One region of the Pantoea sp. y20 genome, then DNA from elsewhere that is predicted to be linked to it. Evidence: predicted binding sites of a transcription regulator. Region 1 holds the regulator's gene; each other region holds the start of a gene.

Region 1 (4,001 bases):
CTGGATTTTACCAACCAGCTGATCGCGTTTACCTTCGATCACAGTGAAGTCGTCGTCGGTTAGCTTGCCCCACTTCTCTTTAAATTTGCCTTTGAACTGCTTCCAGTTTCCGCTCGCTTCGTCTTTGTTCATAATATTCCTCCACTACATCCTGAGTGAGATAGATATATTGCCTGCTTAGCTGGCGATATACCCAGACAACGCGCTACTCATATGCGCCGTATGAGGTAATTGTAGTAGCCGCTTCGCAGTTTGCAGGGAAATACAGATTAATCTGTAGGTTACGCTTCGCTTATTCAGGCGTTAAACCAGCTATCGCGCCGCCAGTGACCACGCCAAATGAGCCACAGCGTGAGTCCGCGTAACGCGAGGAATACCGTCACCGCCAGCCATAAACCGTGATTACCGAGCCACGGCAGCGTGAGCAGCGAGACACCGTAGCCGATCGCCGCCATCACCATGCTGTTGCGCATCTCACGCCCGCGCGTCGCGCCGATAAACATGCCGTCCAGCAGATAGCACCAGACGCCAACCAGCGGCAGAATCACTTGCCAAATCAGATAGCGGTCGGCCATCTCTCGTAGCGCTTCCAGTGACGTTAGCATCGCCACAATCTGCGGACCGGTGAATGCATAAATCAGCGCAAAGATCGCGGCGACGAAGCATGCCTGGCGACAAGCCGCATGCCAAATCAGCAATAGTCGGCTGCGATCTTTGGCCCCAACCGCTTCACCCGAACAGGCTTCAACCGCGTAGGCAAATCCATCCAGCGCGTATGCGGTGAAAGTGAGGAACATCAGCAGCACCGCATTGACTGCCACTACATCCGGCCCAATGCGTGCGCCAAGGATGGTGAGCGACGCGAAGCAGATTTGCAGCATCAAAGACCGCAGCATAATGTCGCGATTGAGGCGGAATAGCCGCGCCGCATCGCCGCGCCAGCTGCTTTTGAGTAAAGCAAAATGGATACCGCGCATCTTCAGCACCCGCGCCACCATCCACAGACCCACGCCCAGCGTGACATATTCTGCCAGCGCGGTAGCCGCCGCCGCTCCGGCGACACCCCAATGCAGTTTGAGCACGAACAGCAGATCCAGCAGGATATTCACCAGGTTGCCGATGATTAGCAGCACCATCGGTGCCCGCGCGTACTGCACGCCCAGCAGCCAGCCAAGAATCACCAAATTGGCCAAGGTTGCGGGCGCACTTAGCCAGCGAATCTCAATAAATATTTTCGCCTGTTGCTGCACTTCCGGGCTGCCACCCATTAACGCTGCCGCCAGGCTGCTGACCGGCGTTCGCAGCACCATAAACAGCGCACCAAAAACCAGCGCAATCAGTAGCGGTTGTGTTAAGGCGCGCGCCAGCGCCGTTTTGTCATTGGCGCCAAATGCCTGAGCGGTGAGTCCGGTGGTGCTCATGCGCAGGAACAGCAGGAGCATAAAGATGAAGCTGGTGGCGGTTGTGCCCACGGCGACGCCACCGAGGTAGATCGGGCTATCGAGATGACCAATAACGGCGGTATCCACTACACCCAGTAATGGGACGGTGATATTTGACAGGATCATCGGCAGCGCTAGCCGCCAGAGAGTTTTATCTGAAGAGGAAAACAGCTGCATTAGCCCATTCCGTTGTGTGCGGTAATCAGCGTAATGGCGCCAGAATGAGCCGCAGAAAGAGTCACAGAGAAGTAAAACAGCAGACTGCGGTCAGCGCAAACACGCACCGCCGCAGTTAAAGTGGATCAGAAACTGATCAGAGCCACTCGCCGTTGCGCACAATTCCGACAGCTAAACCTTCAACGGTTAGCGACTGCTCACGGGTATCCACGACAATCGGCTGAAAATCGGTGTTTTCCGGCAGCAGATGTACAATCGCACCCTGCTTTTTCCAGCGTTTCACTGTGACTTCATCATCAATGCGCGCCACGACAACCTGGCCGTTACGTACTTCCTGCGTTTTGTGTACCGCTAACAGATCGCCATCCATAATGCCGATATCTTTCATCGACATACCGCTCACGCGCAGCAGGAAATCGGCGCTCGGTTTAAAGAGGTTAGCATCCACCTGATAGTGGGCTTCGATGTGTTCTTGTGCCAGCAAAGGTTCACCGGCAGCGACGCGGCCAATCAGCGGCAGCCCTTCGCTCGGTTCTTCTTCCATCAGCAAACGAATCCCGCGCGATGCGCCGGAAACAATTTCAATTACGCCTTTACGCGCCAGCGCTTTCAGATGCTCTTCGGCAGCATTGGGCGAGCGGAAACCCAGTTGCGCAGCAATTTCCGCACGCGTTGGCGGCATGCCCGTCTGGTTAATATGGTCGCGAATCAGGTCATAGACCTGTTGCTGCCGTGCAGTTAACGCTTTCATCCCGCCCCCTGGTTGTTTATACAGTCGCTGTGAGTATATACAGGTATTCGCGAAATGAAAACCGTAACAGAGGGAAAAATCAGCGGTTTGATGAATCTGGAATCCCTATCTCAAATGCGTCCAGAGCAGCGCGATCCAGACGAACAGAGCCAGTAAGATAGTCAGCAATACGGCAGCCGATCCCATATCTTTGGCGCGGCCCGCGAGCGGATGTTGCTCCTGCCCGATGCGGTCGACCACCGCTTCGATAGCGCTATTAAGGATCTCAACGATGATAACCAGCACTACCGAGCCAATCATCAGGATGCGGGAAAGGGTATCTACATCCAGCCAGCAAGCCACGAGAATGGCCACCAGCGCGGCAATGGCTTCCTGCCGAAAAGCGGCTTCGTGCTGCCATGCGGCACGCAGGCCCTGCCAGGAATAACCGGCGGCTTTCACTATTCTTACTAAACCGGTGACGTTATTTGCCATGTCTATGGAACCCTTGAACTATTTTGACGTCAATGTGTGGGCAGTATGAGGCGGCAGAGCCACAGACCTTCGCTGCGCTTTCTGGTATGCTTGCCGCGCTTTGCTAACAAGAGGCTTAAAGTTGTCTATGTCAGGTTGGCGTAAACTCTATTACAAATTATTGAATTTACCACTCTCTATTTTGGTAAAAAGTAAGGTCATTCCGACCGATCCTATCTCTGAACATGGGATCGATCCGACACGTCCGGTGATGTATGTTTTGCCTTATGATTCAAAGGCTGACCTGCTCACACTGCGTGCTCAATGCCTGAAACATGATCTGCCCGATCCGCTGGCTCCGCTGGAGATCGATGGCACCCTGCTGCCGCGCCACGTGTTTATTCACGATGGCCCACGCGTAATTCCCTATTTCGTGGCCAATCCCGAATCGGTAAAGCTGTTCCACGATTATCTGGATTTGCACCGCAGCAACCCGCAACTCGATGTGCAAATGCTGCCGGTCGCGGTGATGTTTGGTCGTGCGCCGGGACGTGAAACCTCCGGTGAATCCACGCCGCATCTGCGCGTGCTCAATGGCGTGCAGAAGTTCTTCGCCATTTTGTGGCACGGCCGCGACAGCTTTGTTCGCTTCTCGCAAACCGTTTCGTTGCGCCAGATGGCGACCGAGCACGGCACCGATAAGTCGATTGCCCAAAAGCTGGCTCGCGTGGCGCGCATTCATTTTGCCCGCCAACGTCTGGCCGCGGTCGGCCCGCGTCTGCCTGCACGTCAGGATCTCTTCAACAAGCTGTTACAATCCAAAGCGATCGAAAAAGCAGTAGAAGATGAAGCGCGCAGCAAAAAGATTTCGCATGAGAAAGCCCAGCAGAACGCCATCGAAATGATGGAAGAAGTGGCGGCGGACTTCTCTTATGAAGCGATTAAAGTCACTGACCGCGTGATGGGCTGGCTGTGGAGCCGCCTGTATCAGGGCATCAACGTGCATGGCGGTGAGCGCGTGCGTCAGCTGGCGCAGGATGGTCATGAGATTGTCTATGTGCCCTGCCACCGTAGCCACATGGATTACCTGCTGCTCTCCTACGTGCTTTATCATCAAGGCCTGGTGCCGCCGCACATTGCTGCCGGTATTAACCTGAACTTCTGGCCAGCCGGCCCGA
Region 2 (4,001 bases), 140 kb from region 1:
GCCTGGAGCTTGTGGGGCAATCCGAACAAACTGCCGACCACGTCGCTGCAGTGGGGCATTCTGGTGTGGCTGGGCGTGGCGGCTTCAGGTTTGGGCTATTTCATGTGGAACTATGGCGCTACGCAGGTGGATGCTGGCACGCTGGGTATTATGAACAACATGCATGTGCCAGCGGGCTTGCTGGTGAATCTGGCGATCTGGCAGGAGAAACCGCATTGGCCAAGTTTTCTCGCCGGTGCCGCCGTGATTTTCGCATCCCTTTATGTGCACAAACGCTGGGTATTAGGTAAGAAAAGCAACGCATAGGCTAAAAGGGAAGGGATAGCGCGGCAGTGGAGCAAAGCATCCGAGCCATGGATGGCGAGGCTGATCCACAAGGAAGTGGTTTCCCTTTGCGATCTGCTGCGCTATCCCTGACCCGGCTCGAACAAAGAAGCGATTAACCCTTCTTAGCCGGCCCCGGACGATGAATCATCGTCAACCCTTTCAGGAAATTACGCAGAATCTGATCGCCGCATTCGCGGAAATTCTTATGATCTGGGTTGCGGAAAATCGCGCCAACTTCAGCCTGTGAGATCTTAAAGTTCGCTTTCAGCAGCACATCCGGAATATCGGTGGTCTTCAGCTCAAAGGCGATACGCAATTTCTTCATGAAAATGTTGTTATTCATGCGGCGCTCAATCGAAGGCGCGGGCGCATCTTCACTCTTACCGCGACGGTAAAAAATCAGACCGTTAAGGAAGTAGCCCATCAATACATCTGGCAGCTTGCGAAACGCGGCATCGTCATCTTTCTTCATCCACGCCTGCACGTCTTCCAGCGGCACTTCACTTCCCGCCAGGGCAAAAATCTCCACCACTTTGCTATCGCTCAAATCCAGCATATAGCGCACGCTGCGCAGAACATCGTTACTCATCATGGTGAAACTCTCTTGGTCGCGGGTTGAGGCGGCGCATTATAGAGCAGGCGGGGCAGGGATAACAGCGCGGGCGACCTTCGCCGCCCAACAACATCAGGATGAGGTGATTTGCAGTGAGCCGGGACGCGCGGCATCGCGCACAAAGGGCAGATGTTCACAGGCGTGCTGACGGGCAAACCGCACAAAGGCTTCCATTACCGGCTGACGCTGCTCGCCTTCGCGTACGGCGGCATACAAGCGGCTCCACAAACCACCGCCTAAGGTCTTGGTCACCACCAAACCCTGCTGCTCAAAATTCTCTACTACCCAATGTGGCAACGCGGCGATGCCCATGCGCGCCGACACCATCTGAATCAGCAGCAGCGTGTTATCGACGCTCTTCAAGGCTGGACTGACGCCCGCAGGCTGCAGGAAATGGCGCCACACATCCAAACGCTGACGCTGCACCGGATAAATCATCAGCACTTCATCGGCCATATCTTCCGGAGCAATGTGCTCAAGCTGCGCCAAAGGATGATCCGGTGCCATCACCAAACGCACTTCAAAATCGAACATCGGTGAATAAAACAATCCACTGCGCGGCAAAATATCGGAGGTCAACACCACATCCAGCTCGCCCTGTTGCAACGCGGGTTGCGGATCAAAGGTCACGCCGGATTTGAAATCCATCACCACCTGCGGCCAGCTTTGGCGGAAATTATTCAGCGCGGGCGTCAGCCACTGAATACAGCTGTGACACTCAATGGCAATACGCAACGTGGCCTGATGCGGCTCATGACACGCCTGCAAAGCCTGCTGAATCTGCGGTAAAACCTGCTCAGCCAACTGCAGCAAAATCTCTCCCTGCGGCGTAAAACGCAGCGGCTGGCTTTTACGCACAAACAGGCGAAAACCCAGCCGCTGCTCCAGATCGCTGAACTGGTGGGATAACGCCGATTGCGTCTGATGAAGCTGGGAGGCGGCGGCAGCTAACGAGCCGGTGTTCCGTAACGCCTGCAGCGTCCGCAGGTGTTTGAGTTCGATCATGAGAATCCTTCACATCGAGATTGAACAAATTGCGCTTGAGGAACATACAGTACCCGCAGATTATGGCGGTGTAAACATCTGGACGGCTAAACATCTCTGCCCCCTATTCAGTTAAGAATATCTGGAGAACAGAAAATGACCATTCTGAACCATACTCTCGGTTTCCCTCGCGTTGGATTGCGTCGTGAATTGAAAAAAGCACAGGAAAGCTATTGGGCAGGTAAAAGCTCACAGGAAGAGCTACTGGCGGTGGGGCGTGAACTGCGCGCCCGTCACTGGCAACAGCAGAAAGAGGCGGGCGTGGATCTGCTGCCAGTCGGCGATTTCGCCTGGTACGATCACGTGCTCACCACCAGCCTGCTGCTGGGTAACGTGCCAGCTCGTCACCAAAATCAGGATGGCTCGGTCGATCTCGACACGCTGTTCCGCCTTGGCCGTGGCCGCGCACCAAGCGGTGAACCGGCGGCAGCGGCGGAAATGACCAAATGGTTCAACACCAATTATCACTACATGGTGCCGGAATTCACTCAAGGGCAGCAGTTCAAACTGACCTGGACTCAGTTGCTGGATGAGGTTGATGAAGCGCTGGCGCTCGGGCACAAGATTAAACCGGTGCTGCTGGGTCCGGTTACCTATTTGTGGCTGGGTAAAGTGAAAGGTACGTCGTTCGACCGCCTGTCACTGCTCAAAGACATTCTGCCGGTTTACCAACAGGTGCTGGCTGAACTGAAAAAACGCGGCATCGAATGGGTACAAATCGATGAGCCAGCACTGGCGCTGGAGCTGCCGCAAGCGTGGCGCGATGCCTTCAAACCGGCTTACGACGCGCTGCAGGGCGAAAGCAAATTGCTGCTCACCACCTATTTCGACAGCATCGGTCAGAATCTCGACGTGATCAAAGCGCTGCCGGTGCAAGGTCTGCATGTTGACATGGTCCACGGCAAAGACGACATCCAACAGGTGAACCAGCAGATTCCCGCGGATTGGCTGCTCTCCGTCGGCGTAATCAATGGCCGTAACGTCTGGCGTGCCGATCTCAGCAGCTGGTTTACGCGCCTGCAGCCGCTGGTGGGGCAGCGTCAACAATTGTGGATTGGATCATCCTGCTCGCTGCTGCACAGCCCAATCGACTTAAGCGTGGAAACGCGCCTCGATGAGGAAGTGAAAAGCTGGTTCGCCTTTGCTCTGCAGAAGTGCGCTGAGCTTGCACTGCTGAGTCATGCGCTGAACAACAACGATGCCGCTTCGCTGGTTGAGTGGAGCGCACCGATTCGTGCGCGTGCCAACTCCACGCGCGTTCACAATGCCGCAGTCGGCGAGCGTCTGGCGAAAATTCAGGCCAGAGACGTTGAACGTGCCAGCAGCTACTCCGAGCGTGCCAAAGCGCAGCGTCACCGCTTTAACCTGCCAGCGTGGCCGACCACCACCATAGGTTCATTCCCGCAAACCACCGAAATTCGCGGCCTGCGCCTCGACTTTAAAAAAGGCAACATTGATGGTGGAAACTACCGCACTGGCATCGCCGAGCACATCAAACAGGCAATTGTGGAGCAGGAACGGTTGGGCCTCGACGTGCTGGTGCATGGCGAAGCAGAACGTAACGACATGGTGGAATACTTCGGCGAAAACCTCGACGGCTTCGTGTTCACCCAAAACGGCTGGGTACAGAGCTACGGCTCGCGCTGCGTTAAACCGCCGATCATCATCGGCGACGTAAGCCGTCCGCAAGCTATCACCGTTGAGTGGGCGAAGTACGCGCAGTCGCTGACCGATAAACCGGTGAAAGGCATGCTGACCGGTCCAGTGACGATTCTCTGCTGGTCGTTCCCGCGTGAAGATGTAAGCCGGGAAACCATCGCCAAACAGATTGCGCTGGCGCTGCGTGACGAAGTGGAAGATCTGGAAAAAGCCGGTATTGGCATTATTCAGATTGATGAACCGGCACTGCGCGAAGGCCTGCCGCTGCATCAGTCCGATTGGGCGGCGTACCTGGCCTGGGCGGTGGATGCGTTCCGTCTCAATGCCGCCGTGGCGCAGAATGAAACCCAGATCCATA
Region 3 (4,001 bases), 580 kb from region 1:
AGGTTATCGTCAGCTGGATACCGGGCCATTTCGTCCGATTGGTGAAACCGACAGCGAGAAAGCATTTTGCTGGATGCTGCACAAACTGACCGAGCGCTATCCACGCACGCCGGGCAACTGGCCAGCGGTGTTCCGCTACATTGCCGAGCTGGCAGCAGAAATGCGTGAGAAGGGCGTGTTCAACATGCTGTTATCGGATGGGCGCTATCTGATGGCGTTCTGTTCGACCAATCTCTACTGGATTACGCGCCGTGCGCCGTTTGGCAAAGCGACGTTGCTCGATCAGGATGTGGAAATTGATTTTCAGCAGCAGACGACGCCGCAAGATGTGGTAACGGTGATTGCTACGCAACCGCTGACGGGCAATGAAACCTGGCACCGGATAGTGCCAGGCGAGTGGGCATTATTTTGCCTGGGTGAGCGCCAGGAATGATTTCGAGGCAGCATCCGGTGTAGCGATCACCGGCGTGCTGTTCACCGCATATTGGCCGGTGGCCGTCACGTTCACGGTAGGCGGCACACGGTACTTAGCGAAGTACGCATAGCCCGGCTGCAGTTCACGCCAGAAGTTAATGTACGTCGAGTATTTATGGCGCTGCATATTGCTGTCTGTCATGCGGAACGGATAGATATTGACCTGAATCTCCTGCTGACCATTACGCAGCGCGGCGTTGGTGTAGGCGAAGATCTCATCCATCGATGCATCCGTCATTGCGTAGCAGCCCACGGACACGCAATCGCCGTGAATCATTAAATAGTTACCGTTATAGCCTTTAGCGCGATCGTACTGATTGGGAAAACCGGTATTAATAGCGCGATAAAAACGGCTATCCGGTTTTAACTGGTTCAGCTTAACGTTGTAAAAGCCTTCCGGACTTTTGAAATCGCCCTGACGACGTTTAGGTCCTAAACCGCCAGAGAAATTACAGATGCGATAGCTGTCCAGCAGACGATATTCATTCCCGATTTTGCCGTACAGTTCCAGCGTACGCTCTTCCTTGAAAATCTGGATAAAAACGGGGGTGCCAATTAGTTGTTTCTTTAACTCTTTGCTCACCGGAGCCAGCGGTTGCGTAGGCTCGGGGTTCATTGCCCAGCTAAGGAGCGGCATAAGAATCATCGCAAGCGTTAATGCGATTCTGCCCATTCTGTAGATACCTTGATGTGGAGAGAGACGATGACGCTGTGCGTCCGGGTATTGCATTATCGGAAATATCCGCTATCGCAGCGCAACATTAACATTGTCTGGCTTTTAATCAAGCCAGTGTCCGAGAAAATGGCGCGTTCCTAAAAGGAATACGACCACTAATTTGTAAACTTTAATCTCGCTCTCAACAAATATTGCCGATATTTTTCGCTGCTGTATACTTATCCAGTATCTGGGAGGGCGTATGCGCAAAATTATTCATGTCGATATGGACTGCTTTTATGCAGCGGTTGAGATGCGCGACGATCCCTCTTTACGTGATATTCCTATCGCCATTGGCGGCAGCCGCGTGCAACGTGGCGTGATCAGCACCGCGAACTATCCGGCACGTAAATATGGCGTGCGCAGCGCGATGCCGACCGGCATGGCGCTGAAACTCTGCCCGCATCTGCGGCTGCTGCCTGGCCGCTTTGATGCCTATAAAGAAGCCTCCCGCCAGATCCGCGACATCTTCTCACGTTACACCTCGCTGATTGAACCGCTGTCGCTGGATGAAGCCTATCTGGATGTGACCGACAGCCTGCACTGCCATGGCTCGGCGACATTAATGGCGCAGGCGATTCGCGCCGATATCCTGCGTGAAACCGGGTTGACCGCTTCCGCCGGCATCGCGCCGATCAAGTTTCTCGCCAAGATCGCTTCCGATCTCAACAAACCCAACGGGCAATATGTGATTACGCCGGACGCGATGTCCGATTTTCTACTGACGCTGCCGCTCAGTAAAATTCCTGGCGTGGGTAAAGTGGCGACTAAAAAGCTGGAAGAGATGGGCTTGCGCACCTGCGCGGATGTGCAGCGCGCCGATTTGGCGCTGCTGCTTAAACGCTTTGGCAAGTTTGGCCGTATTTTGTGGGAACGCAGCAACGGCGTGGATGAGCGCAATGTGGTGGTTGAGCGCGAACGCAAATCGCTCGGCGTTGAACGTACCCTGATGGAAGATATTCACAGCTGGGAGCAGTGTCTGGAGATTATTGATTTTCTCTATGCGGAGTTGGATCGCCGCTTAACCGCCATCAAGCCGGATAGGCAGATCGCCCGACAAGGCGTGAAACTGAAGTTCAATGATTTCCAGCAAACCACGCAGGAGCACGTTTGGCCGGTGCTGAATAAAGACGACATGATCGCGGTGGCGCGTCAGGCGTGGGATGAACGCAGAGCAGGGCGCGGCGTGCGGCTGGTGGGATTGCATGTCACGATGGTGGATCCGCAGCTGGAGCGGCAGTTGGTGTTGGGGTTGTGAGATTGTGCGCGCTGCCCCTCATCCCGGCCTTCTCCCGCCAGCGGGAGAAGGAGTAAAACAAACCGCGCCGATCGGTTCCCTCTCCCGCCAGCATGAAAGCGAGAAGACAACGCCGATCGGTTCCCTCTCCCACTCGTGGGAGAGGGTTAGGGTGAGGGAAACTACTTCTTACCGTACTTCGCTTCCAGCGTTGCAAACCACGGCGTGATGAAATCGTTATTCTCGCCCCAGCCTGGAATGATCTTATTCAGCGACGCCACGTTGACCGCGCCTTGCTGGCTGTTCAACTGCTGCTGAGAAATCGATGACGCTTTAAACTCGTAAGTCGCCGGTGTGGTTTCGCCTGCAATCTTGTTCGCCACCAAACGCATATTCACTGCGCCAATGGTTTTTGGATCCACCGCTACGGTTTGTACCCAAGGACTGTTCTTTTCATGCATCAACTGCAGATCCTGATTGGATACGTCGATGCTATACAGTTTGATCTCGGTACGACCATTCTCCTGCAGGGCTTTATACGCGCCCTGGCTGAAAGCATCCCACGAACCCCAGATCGCATCGATCTTGCCTTTCGGGTATTTCGCCAGAATCGCGCCAATCTTGTTGGCGGTATCGCCCTGTACATCAGATGAAACCGCGCCAATCGACTCCAGCTGATGAATGCCCGGATTCTCTTTCAGCAGCTTCTCATACACCACCTGACGACGATCCATCGCCGGGAAACCGGCCACCCACAGCTTGACGATATTCGCCTTGCCGTTGAAGTCTTTGATTAAGCTGCCGAGTGATTCCTGCGCCAGCGAAGCATCATTCTGCGCCGTCACGGTGACGCCCTCTACCGGCGTATTAACCGGCGTATCAAACACCGACAGCTTGATGCCCGCTGCGGCAATACGCTGCACCAGCGCCGTGGAGTAGGGATCTTTACCGTGCGACAGGATAATGCCGTCATATTTCTGGCTAATCGCCTGGTTAACGAAATCCTGGAAGCGCGCATCGTCGCCATTGCTGAGGAAAGTGCTGACCTTAAAGCCAAGCTGGCGGCCTTGCTGAATCGCACCGGCGACAAACTGCGTGGTGTTATCGTCCGAACCCAGGTTGCGGATGATGGCGATGCGTAGCGGGCCTTCATGGTTAGCGATAACCTCAGGCACTGCGGCATCGGCGAAGGCGGCGCTGGCGTTGAGCAGGCTAACCGCCAGCAGCGAAAGGGTAATTTTTTTCATTATGATCTCTTTCTGATTAAACGCGCCTTAACGGCGCTGGATGTAAGTCATCGCCAGCGCCAGCGCCAGTACCAGACCTTTAATAATGTCCATCGCGTAATAGGGCACCGATAACATCACCAGCCCGTTCTGCAACACACCAAGAATGATGGCGCCCACCAAGGTACCCAGCGCATTCGGTTTGCCCGAACCGGCCAGCGAGAAGCCGATCCACGCTGCGGCAACGGCATCCATCAGATAACCGCCGCCGGCATTCACCTGCGAAGAGCCGATGCGTGATGCCAGCAAAATGCCGCCCAAGCCAGCCAGCAGCGAGGCCAGCACATAC
Region 4 (4,001 bases), on a different replicon from region 1:
GTACGGATAACCTGAGCAGAATCAGATGCTTCCTGGACTGATTTTTTCAGCCTCGTACTAAGGTAGACCTGCGCGCCCGGCCACGCAGAGGGCCGTCCGTGACGCCAGCAGTTCGCCTCTCAGGACCCCTGGTCCGCTTTAAACAGCCGGCGTCAGACCGGTTATGTGAAATCCAGCCTTGATCCCGGGAGTGAACATCCCGGGAGATTTTTTATGACCTCCGCACCCGCCTTGCCTGAGTCTTTGTCTGAAATGCGGGGCAGACTTTTGTGACGAAACCCATGCTTCCCACTGCCACAGCGTGTCCTCATGACAGGCCTTCATGATAGCGTCGCTCAGGGAGCGGGAAAGCCATACTTTCATGCACAGAGGAGACGTCATAATGAAAAACGGTGCCACGCCTTATCGTGAAGCGCTGATACGTCTGACGGCGCTCAGGCTGCGTTACCAGCGGGCAAGCCGCAACCCGGCCTTCTCCAGCTCGGACCTCGCGGCGCTGATGTCCGAGCTGGAGGAGGCCGAACAGGACGTTGAGCGACATGAAAAGCAGTAAATACTTCCTGCAGACCGGGCTTTAAAGTTTTACGCCGCTTGGTCGATATAAATGAAGTGGTTAATCCGATGGCCACACTCCACGAGTAAGTCCGTTTATCTCATTGATTTTATTCAGGGGCGGCCCTGCCCCTTTTTTCAACGTCTGCTAAGTCTGCCTGCTGTTCCATCACTGATGAGCAGCCCTGAATTTCGAACCTGTGTGCCGGTTCCTTTTCTGAATGTTATTTTCTGCTCTTCTTAAGCGCAGGATCCCGGTGTCAGCGGTGCGGAATTACCTGTGTGTCCAGCGTAAAAAAAATGGCTTCCGGGAGGAAGCCATAAGCACAATCAGTCGCAGTATCGGTTATATGTCCCCTGATGAGGCACATATTATTTATCGGCTGACTGCGACAATGCATTAGGGCAGGAAAGTGGATTTGAGAAAAAACTGTGCATGCTGCAAACAGGTATCGTCGGATGACAGAGTCAGAGCGATCAGATAGCAGCGTTATGTCCGCTAAAAGCTTCACTTATGAACGCAGTCATTTTGATGCCTTTCTTGCAGAGAATGTTGCATTCCACATAACTTACTATAGGGCGTAATTCTAACTAAATACATGAATATTAACGAAAAATAATTCATTTTTAATCTGAAGCCAGGGTGCTCCCATTTTTATTCCCAACGCCTTAGCACCTGCGGAGCGTGCGATAACGCAGCCATCATTGTTACTGAGTACCACAACGGGTTTGCCGCGCAGATGGGTCGAAAAAGCGCTTCGCAGCTTGCGTAGAAGGAATTAACGTCTGCCAGGCCAAACATGGGCATGGTTACCTCCGGCGGGCACGCGTGCTGCTGAAGAACCAGGTCACTACGCCAAGCAGCTGAAGCTCTTCCGGATAAATAGTTGAGTAGGCAGGGTTCATGGGCAGCAGGGCGAGACGAGGATGTAGCTGCAGGCGTTTAACCGTGAATTCGCCGTTAACCTCAGCAATGACGATATCCCCGTGGGAAGCCTCCTCAGCACGGTCCACGACCATGACGTCTCCGTCATAAAGGCCCAGCTCCTGCATGCTGCTGCCGCTGGCACGAACGAAGAATGTTGAGGCGTGCCGACGTATGCATAACTCGTTCAGATAAAGCTCTGACTCAACGTAATCCTGAGCAGGGGAGGGGAAGCCCGCCGCGCAGGTGTCCGCAAACAGCGGCACGGGAACGCGAGGCGTAAATATAGGCGGCCAGAGCAGTGTCAGGCCAGAGCTGTAAGCTGCGGGTTTCACGACAGTAACTCTCTGAAAGCCACAACTTCTGCGGCTGAAAACGACATGACACAATACATAAATCCTCCTTTCAATAGGACTGTTTATATATACAGTTTTATTGAGGCGTGATTCAATGACAAGTCTGTATCCTTCATGAATCGTCCCACTATCGATAATGCCCCTGAAGAATAATGAGTTATTTTCAATATTCAGTTGGAAAAACGCTTAGCCACAGCGATTAGTTAGTTGATTACTAAGTGAACAGCTTCTCCTGCCACCTTCCTCATCCTGTCGCGCGACAAACTGTCCACAGGGTTTGCGGATAGCTGTACACCCAAATTGTGGACAACCCACGCTTTGCGGGTAAGGCGCAGAATTAACTGCGCCTGCGATGCCGTGTGGCTCCTCAATATTGGGGCGCAACAAAGTCCATGCTCTTTAACTACATGATGCTGGCCTCTGGCGCGCTGCCATGCTTCGCACCAAGCCTAACGTCGTCCTGTCCCAAGCCTTTCAGACCATCTGGTGGCTAAAGCTGACGCAGAAAATTATGGCAACAGATTCAGGCTAAAAGCTTTATTTGCAATCGGTAACTTACCGCGAGTGCAGAGGGGAGTGGGGTGTTTCCGGTTCATCTGCGCCTGACGCACTTGAAAATTCGCCGCGTCACGATCGATATTCTAAGCCCGGGTGGCAAATTCCCTTTCTGTCACGGGCTTATCCCTGCAACGCTCGATCACACCAGCCTGTTCATTCTGAATACCGAACGCTTCAAGCCGAAGGCCTTTGGCCATCTGCTCACGCAGACAGAAAAAATGGTATTTGCGGGCATCACGCCTGCGGAAGTTGTGGCAGTAATGTGCAAAAGGGAAGGGCGAACATGAACACAACATCGTTGAAGACTTCAATGGCGTCAGCATCTACTCGCAGTGGCAAAAGGTATGCAGCCTGTAAAATGTGGCGAAAAGTTCTGCTCATCCAATTGACGCAGCGGCTTGAAATGAAATATGACAGCGCTTCCGTATCGGCTACAGTATTACTGACTCTGCCAGACATTGTTTTGCAGTTTGGAACCGCAGCGCCGGATTTACGTGAAGGTGATGCTGCTCTGGGCGGAGGCGTAGGAAATGCATATCTGCGAAGCAGAAACAACACTGGTTACAAACGGCAGCTGTTAAAGAGCAGCGTATAGTACACTAACAGCATTCTGTGAGATTAATGGGGAACAGGTCATCTCTGTATCGCTGTCATATTCATAAATTTCTAACTTAGCGGCTAACCTCATATTTTTTATAAATTTGACTAAATCAACCTCTAATATGTTCTCAGATAACATCCATAGGTTGCTAGAATAATTGTTATTTTAGGGTTTGAGATTGTTTTTTTCGGGCGGTAATTATTAAGAGTGAGGTGAATTTTAGTACCCACCCCACTGAGTAATCTTTAATTCTCCAGATTGCTTATGATGTTTTTATAATGATTAAAGCTACTCAGTACAGGGTAATTTATTAGACATCGTGCATACAGAAAAATCATAAACAAGGATATTAATCCTGTTGCCAATGCCATTGGTAATTTCTCTCTTGATTCAGAAAATGAAAATGCGGCTTGAGAAAATATGATTGACAGGGTTATATATAAGATAACTAACAAGGATCCTTTGTTTCTTTTTCTACAGAATCGAGGTTGGCTAAGAGATAGGGTAGTGTTTGTAATTGAAGAGTTTATAACTGTTACTTCTTGGTCTAAACAGTCAACTACTGTTCTTACAGAAAATTCCTTTTTTATGTCTATGTCAGAGTTCTTCTTCAGGATATGTAGCATTAAAGAAGCAAGCCTGGTATCTCTCAATTTTGTCAATTCAAAAAGCACCTGTGACTTGAGCTTCTGCTTTGCAACTTCTTTAGCATCTGACAATTGTCCATTGCTATCCTCAAGTGAGGATATTTCCTTGTAGACAGATATTCTTTCATTCGAAAATTTTTTCAACCTTCCATGAATTTCAAAGAAAAAGTTAACGGCTGCTATAAATATGGTGACAGTTAAAGTCAGTAAGGTGGCATTGCTTATGTTGTCCATTTTTTCCCCTTTCTATTATTAACATGAATCCAGATTTCAACGTAAATATTAGATCTGTTTTGACATCGGTGCTGTAGTATTGATATCGTTCACATGCACTACGTCGCCAACTGGCGACCCACCAATGG

The links. The regulator LexA, encoded in region 1, represses DNA repair genes until DNA is damaged. The targets are predictions, from matches to a motif close to TNCTGTATGTACATACAGNA.
Region 2: a site for LexA is predicted at 1,978-1,997, ahead of metR (HTH-type transcriptional regulator MetR). Genes of this name have one in related genera too.
Region 3: a site for LexA is predicted at 1,359-1,378, ahead of dinB (DNA polymerase IV). Genes of this name have one in related genera too.
Region 4: a site for LexA is predicted at 1,890-1,909, ahead of umuD (translesion error-prone DNA polymerase V autoproteolytic subunit). Genes of this name have one in related genera too.

Annotation. Positions count from the first base shown of each region.
Region 1 is NZ_CM142816.1:375,284-379,284, reverse strand. Features, by position in the region: gene ACYAC5_RS01710 (CsbD family protein) at 1-132, opposite strand, end outside; gene dinF (MATE family efflux transporter DinF) at 297-1,619, opposite strand; gene lexA (transcriptional repressor LexA) at 1,756-2,370, opposite strand; gene ACYAC5_RS01695 (diacylglycerol kinase) at 2,476-2,844, opposite strand; gene plsB (glycerol-3-phosphate 1-O-acyltransferase PlsB) at 2,972-4,001, shown strand, end outside.
Region 2 is NZ_CM142816.1:232,355-236,355, forward strand. Features, by position in the region: gene ACYAC5_RS01060 (carboxylate/amino acid/amine transporter) at 1-306, shown strand, start outside; gene ACYAC5_RS01065 (YehS family protein) at 440-919, opposite strand; gene metR (HTH-type transcriptional regulator MetR) at 1,013-1,945, opposite strand; gene metE (5-methyltetrahydropteroyltriglutamate--homocysteine S-methyltransferase) at 2,081-4,001, shown strand, end outside.
Region 3 is NZ_CM142816.1:955,881-959,881, forward strand. Features, by position in the region: gene ACYAC5_RS04330 (class II glutamine amidotransferase) at 1-433, shown strand, start outside; gene dpaA (peptidoglycan meso-diaminopimelic acid protein amidase) at 404-1,147, opposite strand; gene dinB (DNA polymerase IV) at 1,392-2,447, shown strand; gene ACYAC5_RS04345 (sugar ABC transporter substrate-binding protein) at 2,609-3,673, opposite strand; gene ACYAC5_RS04350 (ABC transporter permease) at 3,701-4,001, opposite strand, start outside.
Region 4 is NZ_JBUBNJ010000003.1:208,051-212,051, reverse strand. Features, by position in the region: gene ACYAC5_RS24225 (hypothetical protein) at 383-553, shown strand; partial or broken gene ACYAC5_RS24220 (Y-family DNA polymerase) at 1,143-1,354, opposite strand; gene umuD (translesion error-prone DNA polymerase V autoproteolytic subunit) at 1,363-1,785, opposite strand; partial or broken gene ACYAC5_RS24210 (conjugation system SOS inhibitor PsiB family protein) at 2,412-2,678, shown strand; gene ACYAC5_RS24205 (hypothetical protein) at 2,675-2,986, shown strand; gene ACYAC5_RS24200 (hypothetical protein) at 3,238-3,873, opposite strand.